DNA from 4 places in the Janthinobacterium sp. CG_23.3 genome. Region 2 is predicted to be linked to each of the others. Evidence: predicted binding sites of a transcription regulator. Region 2 holds the regulator's gene; each other region holds the start of a gene.

Region 1 (2,201 bases), on a different contig from region 2:
CCAGCCTGCGCGCGGCGATGCGCGTGAAAGTCGACATTCCAGCCCAGCTGGCGTCGGCCGAACACCCGTCGGTGTCGGTGTTCCTGGTCAATCTGAGCGTGTCGGGCGCGCTGATCGAGTCGCCCAGGAAATTGTCGCCGGACGAGCCCAGCGTGACGCTGTCGTTCACCCTGATCGCCCAGCCCGGCAACCACCAGGTGCGCGTGAAGACCGGCGCCACCATCCAGAACGTCAACATCGTCAAGCCGGCCGCCGGCGCGCGCACCGAGGTGTTCACCTACGGCGTCCAATTCACCGACCTCGAACCGGTCCATTACACGATGCTGCAAAACCTGACCTACGAGGCGCTGATCGCCGACCGCCAGAAGATCGTGTAGAACGGGAAAAGCCGCCAAAAGGCGGCTTTTCCGGGCGGGCGAAGCCGGTTTTAGATGTTGTTTTTGGTAATCGCCGCGATCGCCGCTGGATTGTCCGCGGCCAGGATGTTGGTCGAGTTGGCCCAGGTCATGGCGCTGCCGCCGGCCGGAACGGTAGGGATCATCGTGATGGTCTTGCCGGACGTGCCCTTGCCGATATCGTTCAAGGTCAGCGTAATGACGCCGAGCAGCGTGACGGTTGCGCTTGCCACTTCCTTGGTCGCGGTAAACGCTGGCAGGGTGTTGCCGACGAACGCAGTGTTGCAGTTGGTCAGCTCGCCGCCGGCTTCCTGGGCGCACAAGGCAATCGCGGTTTTCATCGCGCCGGCCGCCGACATGGCGTTGGCCACTTTCGCCTTGACCGTGTAGTCGCTGTAGGCCGGAATCGCCACGGCCGCCAGGATGCCGATGATGGCCACGACAATCATCAACTCGATGAGGGTGAAGCCGGCTTGTGCTTGTTTCTTGATCATTTTCATCGATTTCATTTTAGCGCTCCTGGGTGGTGTATCGAAAAGTGGTGTCACACAGGGATAAGAGCAATTGGCGTGCCAGGCGCAAAACGGCCCGCCGCGGGCGCCAAGAATGAAATTTGCGCAATGTTACGCGGCGGCGGTTGACGATATTTGTCAATCGGCGCGCCATTTATTGTCAGTCGGCCATTTTGGCGCCGCCGCTTGACAATTTTTGTCAGGCCGCATCGGCCGCGCCGCGCGTGTCGGCGGCGCCAATAGCAACGGGGAGCCGCAGCTCCCCGTTGGGTACAACCTTGACCGCCTTGGCAACGCTGTGATTACAGCATGGCTTTCAGCAAACGCGCCATTTCGGACGGGTTCTTGGTCACGGTGATGCCGCATGCTTCCATGATTTCCAGTTTCGCTTGCGCGGTGTCGGCGCCGCCGGAGATCAGCGCGCCGGCGTGGCCCATGCGCTTGCCCGGAGGGGCGGTGACGCCGGCGATAAAGCCGACCACCGGTTTTTTCATGTTGTCTTTAATCCAATACGCGGCGTTGGCTTCGTCGGGACCGCCGATTTCGCCGATCATGATGACGGCGTCGGTGTCCGGATCGTCGTTGAACATGCGCATGATGTCGATGTGCTTCAAGCCGTTGATCGGGTCGCCGCCGATGCCCACTGCGCTCGACTGGCCCAGGCCCAGCGCGGTCAACTGGCCGACCGCTTCGTACGTCAGCGTGCCCGAACGGGACACCACGCCGATGCGGCCTTGCTTGTGGATGTGACCCGGCATGATGCCGATCTTGATTTCGTCAGGCGTGATCAGGCCCGGGCAGTTCGGCCCCAGCAGCAGGGTTTTGCTGCCCGACTTGGCCATGCGGTCCTTCAGGGCCATCATGTCGCGCACGGGAATGCCTTCGGTGATGCAAATGGCCAGGTCCATTTCGGCTTCGACCGCTTCCCAGATCGCCGCGGCGGCGCCCGACGGCGGCACGTAGATCACCGACACGTTGGCGCCGGTTTCTTTTTTCGCTTCGCCGACGTTGGCGAAAATCGGGATGCCTTCGAAGTCTTCGCCAGCCTTTTTAGGGTTGACGCCGGCCACGAAAGCGGCTTTGCCGTTCGCGTAGTCGCGGCACATGCGGGTGTGGAACTGGCCGGTCTTGCCGGTGATCCCTTGGGTAACGACTTTGGTATCTTTATTGATCAGAATGGACATAGTGATTCCTTAATTAAGCGTGACCGGCAGCGGCAGCCACAACGCTCTTGGCCGCGTCTTCCATGGTATCGGCAGCGATGATAGGCAAACCGGACTCGGCCAGCATTTTC
Region 2 (2,201 bases):
AGTGAGATTCATACACACTCCTAAAGATGATGTCGGGTTCGTGCCTTCGCCGGTCTTCTGGCGCGCAGAGGAACCAAAGTAAAACTACAACGATTTTCGCAGACTGACTGGCGGGATCTTCAGCGCTTCCCGGTATTTGGCAACAGTGCGTCGCGCAATCACCATGCCTTGTTCTCCCAGCATGTCCGCAATCTTACTGTCGGATAAAGGATTTTTCGGGTCTTCAGCTCCTGTCAATTGCACAATAAGCGCCCGTATCGCCGTCGATGATGCCTCTCCCCCCGCTTCGGTGGCGACATGGCTACCAAAGAAATATTTCAACTCAAACATGCCATGCGGGGTCAGCATATACTTCTGAGTTGTTACCCGAGAAATAGTACTCTCGTGTAAACCCAGTGTATCAGCTATTTCACGGAGCACAAGGGGTCTCATCGCCACCGCCCCGTGCGAGAAGAAATTTTTCTGCCTCTCAACAATGGCCTGGGCCACGCGCAGGATGGTGTCGAAGCGCTGGCGCATATTCTTGATCAGCCACTTGGCCTCCTGCAACTGGGCGCCCATCGCCCCCTCGCCCTTGCCCTGCTTGAGCAGGTTGGCGTACATGGCGTTGACGCGCAGGCGCGGCATGACCTCGTGGTTCAGGCTGACGTGCCAGCCGTTGCGCGCGCGCTTGACGACGACGTCCGGCACCACGTAGTCGGAGACGTCGGCGGCGAACACCGCGCCCGGGTGCGGGTTGCACTGGCGGATCACCGTCTGCGCCTCGCGCAAGTCCTCGTCGTCGCACAGCAGGGCCTTTTTCAACTTGTTGAAGTCGCGCTGGGCGAACCAGGTCAGGTGCCGCTCGACGATCAGCAGCGCCATGCGCCGCGTCACCATGGCGATCCGCGGCAGGCGTTTGATTTGCAGCGCCAGGCATTCGGAGGCGTTGCGCGCGCCGACGCCGGCCGGGTCGAAGCTTTGCAGCAGCGCCAGCGCGGTGCGCATCTCGTCGGCCCCGACGTCCAGCTCGGCCGGCAGGCGCGCCAGGATCTCGTCGAGCGGCTCCTCGAGGTAGCCGTTGTCGTCGAGCGCGTCGATGATCAACTCGACCAGCGCGCGGTCGCGCAGCGGCTGCACGGTGACGCGCATTTGCTCCATCAGGTGTTCGCGCAGCGTGCGCTGGCTCGCTTCGAGCTGCGGCCGGGAATCCTCGTCGTCGGGCGCCTTGCCGCGGCCGATCTCGCTCCAGTCGCTGTCGCCGTTGTCGGCGGCGGCGTGCTCGGCGCCGTCGTACGCGGGTTCGGCGTCGGCCGCCGGCGCGCTATCTTGCCCCGGCGCCGCCGCGCCGTCCTGTGGCGGCGCGCCGGTCGGGCTCAGCGCGCCGTCCGCCAGCAGCCGCAGCGAGCGGTCGAGCGGGTCGTCGAGGCGTTCCAGCAGGGGGTTCTCGCCCAGCAACTGCTCAAGCTCCTGGTGCAGCTCCAGCGTCGATAGCTGCAGCAGCCGGATCGACTGCTGCAGTTGCGGGGTCAGCGCCAGGTGCTGCGAGGTGCGCAGTTGCAGGGATTGTTTCATCGGATTTACATGCGGAAATGTTCACCCAGGTAGACCCGCCGCACCGATTCGTTGGCGATGATGTCGTCGGGCCGGCCCGAGGCCAGCACCGAGCCCTGGTTGATGATGTAGGCGCGGTCGCAGATGCCCAGCGTTTCGCGCACGTTGTGGTCGGTGATCAGCACGCCGATGCCGCGCTCCTTGAGGAAGCGCACGATGCGCTGGATTTCGATGACGGCGATCGGGTCGACCCCGGCGAAGGGTTCGTCGAGCAGCACGAAGCGCGGGTTGGTGGCCAGCGCGCGCGCGATCTCGACGCGGCGCCGCTCGCCGCCCGACAGCGACAGCGCCTGGTTCTCGCGCAGCTTCTCGATTTGCAGGTCGGCCAGCAGGGTGTCGAGCCTGGCCTCGATTTCGGCTTTTTTCAGCGCGCGCCCGTCGACGCTTTGGATTTCCAGCACCGCGCGGATGTTGTCCTCCACCGTCAGCTTGCGAAACACCGACGCCTCCTGCGGCAGGTAGGACAGGCCGAGCTGGGCGCGCCGGTGGATCGGCAGGCGCGAGATGTCGACGCCGCTGATGTCGATGCTGCCGGCGTCCGACGGCACCAGGCCGACGATCATGTAGAACGAGGTGGTCTTGCCGGCGCCGTTGGGGCCCAGCAGGCC
Region 3 (2,201 bases), on a different contig from region 2:
GATTCTTGACGGACTCAAAATAGTTCCACGCCGCCAGATGGCCCAGCAAAGGCTTGGTGTCGACGCCGCGCAACTCCTCCTCGCCCACCGAGAACGCCACCACCGGCACGTCGGTCGCCTTCAGGCCGGCGTTGCCCAATTCCTTATAAAAAGGCACATTGGAATCGCCGTTGATCGTCGAGATTACCGCGGTTTTGCCGCCGGCCGAAAACTTCTTGATATTGGCGACGATGGTTTGATAGTCGGCATGCCCGAACGGGGTATACACCTCGTCGATGTCCGAGTCCTTGACGCCCTTGCTTTTCAGGAAGGCGCGCAGGATCTTGTTGGTGGTGCGCGGATAGACGTAATCGGTGCCGAGCAGCACGAAACGCTTGGCGCCGCCGCCGTCCTTGCTCATCAGATATTCGACCGCCGGAATCGCCTGCTGGTTCGGCGCGGCGCCGGTGTAGAACACATTCTTTTCCAATTCCTCGCCCTCGTATTGCACCGGATAGAACAACAGGCTGTTGAGTTCCTTGAACACCGGCAAGGCGGATTTGCGCGACACCGACGTCCAGCAGCCGAAGACGACGGCAACCTTGTCCTGCGACACCAGTTGGCGCGCCTTCTCGGCGAACAGCGGCCAGTTTGACGCCGGGTCCACGATGACCGCTTCCAGTTTCTTGCCCATCACGCCGCCGCTGGCGTTGATCTCGTCGATCGTCATCAAGGCGACATCCTTCAGCGAGGTCTCGGAAATGGCCATCGTGCCCGACAGCGAATGCAAAATGCCGATCTTGATGGTGTCGCCGGCAATCGCCGCGTGCATAAAGGACGAAGTCGTTAGAGCCAAAGCGGCCGCCGCGCTCGCTTTCAGAAGAATACGTCGTGACATGGTTGCTCCTGGGTGGTTGAAATCGAAAAGTTTGTAAAAAGGACCGACACAGCATCTATAGCAGGATGCGTGCCACCTTTTTCAGTGCGTTTTTTCGATTCCAGGGCCAGGCGGGCTATCGTTTCTGGTGCGGGCGCGCCGCAGCTTGGTGAGCTTTGCGCGGTGCCCGCGAAGGACGTATTAAAACGGTGCGCCCCACGAGCGGGGACACCTAGGTCGGATTAGCCCATCGGGCGTAATCCGACAATGTTGGCCGACGCAAGACGCGCTGCTCGAGGCCAACATTAAAGGCATTCAACTCAAGAGCGGATTTTGCGCCAAGCCTTGCGCCCGAGCGGGAACAGCAGCAGGAAGGCCAGAATCCACGGCAACATATACGCCAGTCCGGTGATCGCGCCGGCCATGCCGCTCGATAGGTTGCCGGAAAAATCGCCCAGCGCGTGGCGCACCGGCGTCCAGAACGAGCGGTTCATGCGCGTGCCGATCGACACCTTCAACACGTCCTTGTTGACCCGCTCCATCAGGCGCGCGTTGTCGCCGCTGGCCTGTTCCAGCTCGGACTGGATGGTGGCCAGTTCGCGCGACACCTTGATCAGCGCGTCGACGTCGCGTTCGGCGCGGCGCTCCAGTTCCTGCAACTTCTTCTGGTATTGCTTGAGCATGTCGAGCCGCTTGTTGCTGTCGACGATAGGACCGGCCAAGTCTTCCACCTCGGTGGACTGGCTGACCAGTTCGCCGCCGGCCGACGCCTGGGCGAGCAGGCGGCGCACGCCGGCCGGGGCGGCGCGAAAGCTGACGCGCGCACTGACGTCGCGGCCACTGCTGAGTTCGGAATCGAGCAGCACGCAGCCGTCGGCGGGCTCCGCTTTACAGGTTGCGACCAACTTATCATACAAGGGCCGCACGCCGTCCTCGGCCGTATCGACCGAGGCGGAATGGGCGTACGCCAGGTAGGCGCTGCCCTTGCCCTTGTCGCCCACGCTGACCGCCGCGCCGCCCGGACCGCCCGCGTCCCTTTTCGCGCCGCAGCCCGCCAGCAGCAGCGTGCCTATCAAAACCGGAAAAATCACTTTCATTTCTTTGTTCTCATAAGAAGACACAGGCCACGTATTTCGAGAACGCGCTCGAAATCGTGGCCTGGTGGATGTGGAGTTGTTGCTTGAATTATTTAGCGGGGAATATTGTTTTTATGAACATATGCATATTAACCCATTTAGCAACAATAACAGCAGTCAAGCTTGCCTGTCTTACAACACCGGTTGCAGCAGCGGATAGGGGTTTTGCGGCGCGCCCTTCCACCACTCTTTGGCCGGCTCCAATTCAA
Region 4 (2,201 bases), on a different contig from region 2:
CCCCAGCCCGGCCGCCGCGGCGAGCCCGAGCGGCCGCAGTTCCGCCGCCGCGATCATGTCTTCCTGCAGCCCGGCGTAGGCCCGTCCCGTCAGCCGCGGGTGTCCCTCGCCGTCGCCCATGTCGGTGGCGAAGAAGCGGTGGCGGCGCTGCTGCGCCTCGCCCTTCTTGTTGCGCCCGTGCGAGGAGATCCAGTAGATGCGCTGGCCGATCGCCGCAGCGCCCTCCAGGTCCGATTCCTTGTCTTTTTTGGTGGCGAGGAATTCCCAGGCGTCGACGGCGTCCACCGGGTCGGCGACGCCGCGCCGGTAGATTTTCAGCGTGTTGCGCTCGTCGTCGGCGACGATAAAACGGTCCGGCCCCAGCGCGACGGCGGCCGAGGCGTCGCACAGGCCCCGGTAGACGAACTCTTGTTGCGCGGCGGCGCGCGGCGCGGCGGCCAGCAGCGCGGACGCGGCCAACGCGCAGGCGGCGCGGCGAAGTGGATGGCTCATGTGATCAATTCCCGGTGGCGCCGACGCTCGCGGCGGTCCGGCCGGCGTTGGCTGCTACAAAGATAGGGCGAAACGGCGCGCGCGTCGACTTATTTATCGCCCGCGCTTGATCCCGGGCCGAGCGTCGCAGCGGTGCGTGCTGTTGGTGCGGCGCACAATATCGGTGCTGGAAAAACACTCACAGGGCTGAAAAACGCGCTAAAACCGTTCGCCAACCGTGCGCCGCCGCCCTTGTCGAGCTGGCACACCAATTGCTGTTACCTGTTGAGCAGCTAGATGAAACGGCAAGCCGGACGCAGCAGCCCGCCGCCCTTGTCTCCGCAATTCCATGCACTCTACGAGGCCACAATGACAATCGAAACCCCCTTCAATCCGAGCCGCCGCAAGTTGCTGGTGGCCGGCGCCGGCGCCACCGCGCTGGCCGCGTTGCCGGGCGGCGGCGCCTGGGCAGCCGGCTCCGACAAGCCGGAAAAGGAGGAGGTCAAGGTCGGCTTCATCCCGCTGACCGACTGCGCCTCCGTGGTGATGGCGTCGGTGCTGGGCTTCGACAAGAAGTACGGCATCAAGATCGTGCTGAGCAAGGAGGCCTCGTGGCCGGGCGTGCGCGACAAGCTGGTCAATGGCGAGCTGGACGCGGCGCACGTGCTGTACGGCCTGCTGTACGGCGTGCACCTGGGCGCCGGCGGGCCGAAGAAGGACATGGCCGTGCTGATGAACCTGAACCACAACGGCCAAGCCATTACGCTGTCGAAAAAGGTGGCCGACAAGGGCGGCGTCGACGGCGCCTCGCTGGCCAAGCTGATGCGCACCGACAAGCGCGACTACACCTTCGCCCAGACCTTCCCGACCGGCACCCACGCGATGTGGTTGTACTACTGGCTGGCCAGCTACGGCATCGACCCGATGAAGGACGCCAAGGTGATCACGGTGCCGCCGCCGCAGATGGTGGCCAATATGCGCATCGGCAACATGGACGGTTTTTGCGTCGGCGAGCCGTGGAACCACCGCGCCATCGTCGACGGCGTCGGCGTCACCGCCGCCACCACCCAGGAGATTTGGCGCGACCATCCGGAAAAGGTGCTGGGCAGCACCGCCGAGTGGGTCAAGAAATACCCGAACACGGCGCGCGCGCTGACCGCCGCCGTGCTCGAGGCCGGCCGCTGGATCGACGCCTCGCTGTCGAACAAGAACAAGATGGCGCAAACCATCGCCGACAAGTCCTACGTCAACACCTCGGTCGACGTCATCAACCAGCGCATCCTGGGCCGCTACCAGAACGGCATGGGCAAGACTTGGGACGACCCGAACTACATGAAATTTTTCAACGACGGCAGCGTCAACTTCCCCTACCTGTCGGACGGCATGTGGTTCCTGACCCAGCAGAAGCGCTGGGGCTTGCTCAAGGCCGAGCCGGACTACCTGGCGGTGGCCACGGCGATCAACCAGATCGACGTCTACAAGGACGCCGCCGCGATGGCCCAGGTCAGCGTGCCGAAGTCGGCCATGCGCAGCGTGAAGATGATCGACGGCACCACCTGGGACGGCAAGAATCCGAAGGCCTACGCCGCGTCGTTCCAGATCAAAGCTTAAACCACGGAGGATGCGATGAGTGCAGTCATGGAAAACATCAACAAGGGAACCTTGCCGCTGGCCGACCCGGCTTTGAAGGGCGCCGGCAAACCGCCGCGCAGCGAACGGCTGGCGGCGCG

What was found. The regulator sigma-54, encoded in region 2, starts transcription at its own class of promoters, with help from an activator protein. The targets are predictions, from matches to a motif close to TGGCANGNAANCTGCTTT.
Region 1: ACFDR9_RS19855 (pilin) is a predicted target of sigma-54. The motif match lies at 953-970, and genes of this name have one in related genera.
Region 3: urtA (urea ABC transporter substrate-binding protein) is a predicted target of sigma-54. The motif match lies at 935-952, and genes of this name have one in related genera.
Region 4: ACFDR9_RS09805 (CmpA/NrtA family ABC transporter substrate-binding protein) is a predicted target of sigma-54. The motif match lies at 733-750, and genes of this name have one in related genera.

Annotation. Positions count from the first base shown of each region.
Region 1 covers NZ_JBJXIB010000095.1:9,941-12,141, reverse strand. The annotation lists gene ACFDR9_RS19860 (flagellar brake protein) at 1-377, shown strand, start outside; gene ACFDR9_RS19855 (pilin) at 428-904, opposite strand; gene sucD (succinate--CoA ligase subunit alpha) at 1,210-2,091, opposite strand; gene sucC (ADP-forming succinate--CoA ligase subunit beta) at 2,105-2,201, opposite strand, start outside.
Region 2 covers NZ_JBJXIB010000089.1:10,667-12,867, reverse strand. The annotation lists gene hpf (ribosome hibernation-promoting factor, HPF/YfiA family) at 1-12, opposite strand, end outside; gene ACFDR9_RS19065 (RNA polymerase factor sigma-54) at 85-1,554, opposite strand; gene lptB (LPS export ABC transporter ATP-binding protein) at 1,560-2,201, opposite strand, start outside.
Region 3 covers NZ_JBJXIB010000038.1:34,307-36,507, forward strand. The annotation lists gene urtA (urea ABC transporter substrate-binding protein) at 1-877, opposite strand, end outside; gene ACFDR9_RS11500 (DUF4349 domain-containing protein) at 1,177-1,953, opposite strand; gene ACFDR9_RS11505 (M23 family metallopeptidase) at 2,125-2,201, opposite strand, start outside.
Region 4 covers NZ_JBJXIB010000029.1:40,931-43,131, forward strand. The annotation lists gene ACFDR9_RS09800 (DUF3616 domain-containing protein) at 1-492, opposite strand, end outside; gene ACFDR9_RS09805 (CmpA/NrtA family ABC transporter substrate-binding protein) at 841-2,082, shown strand; gene ntrB (nitrate ABC transporter permease) at 2,098-2,201, shown strand, end outside.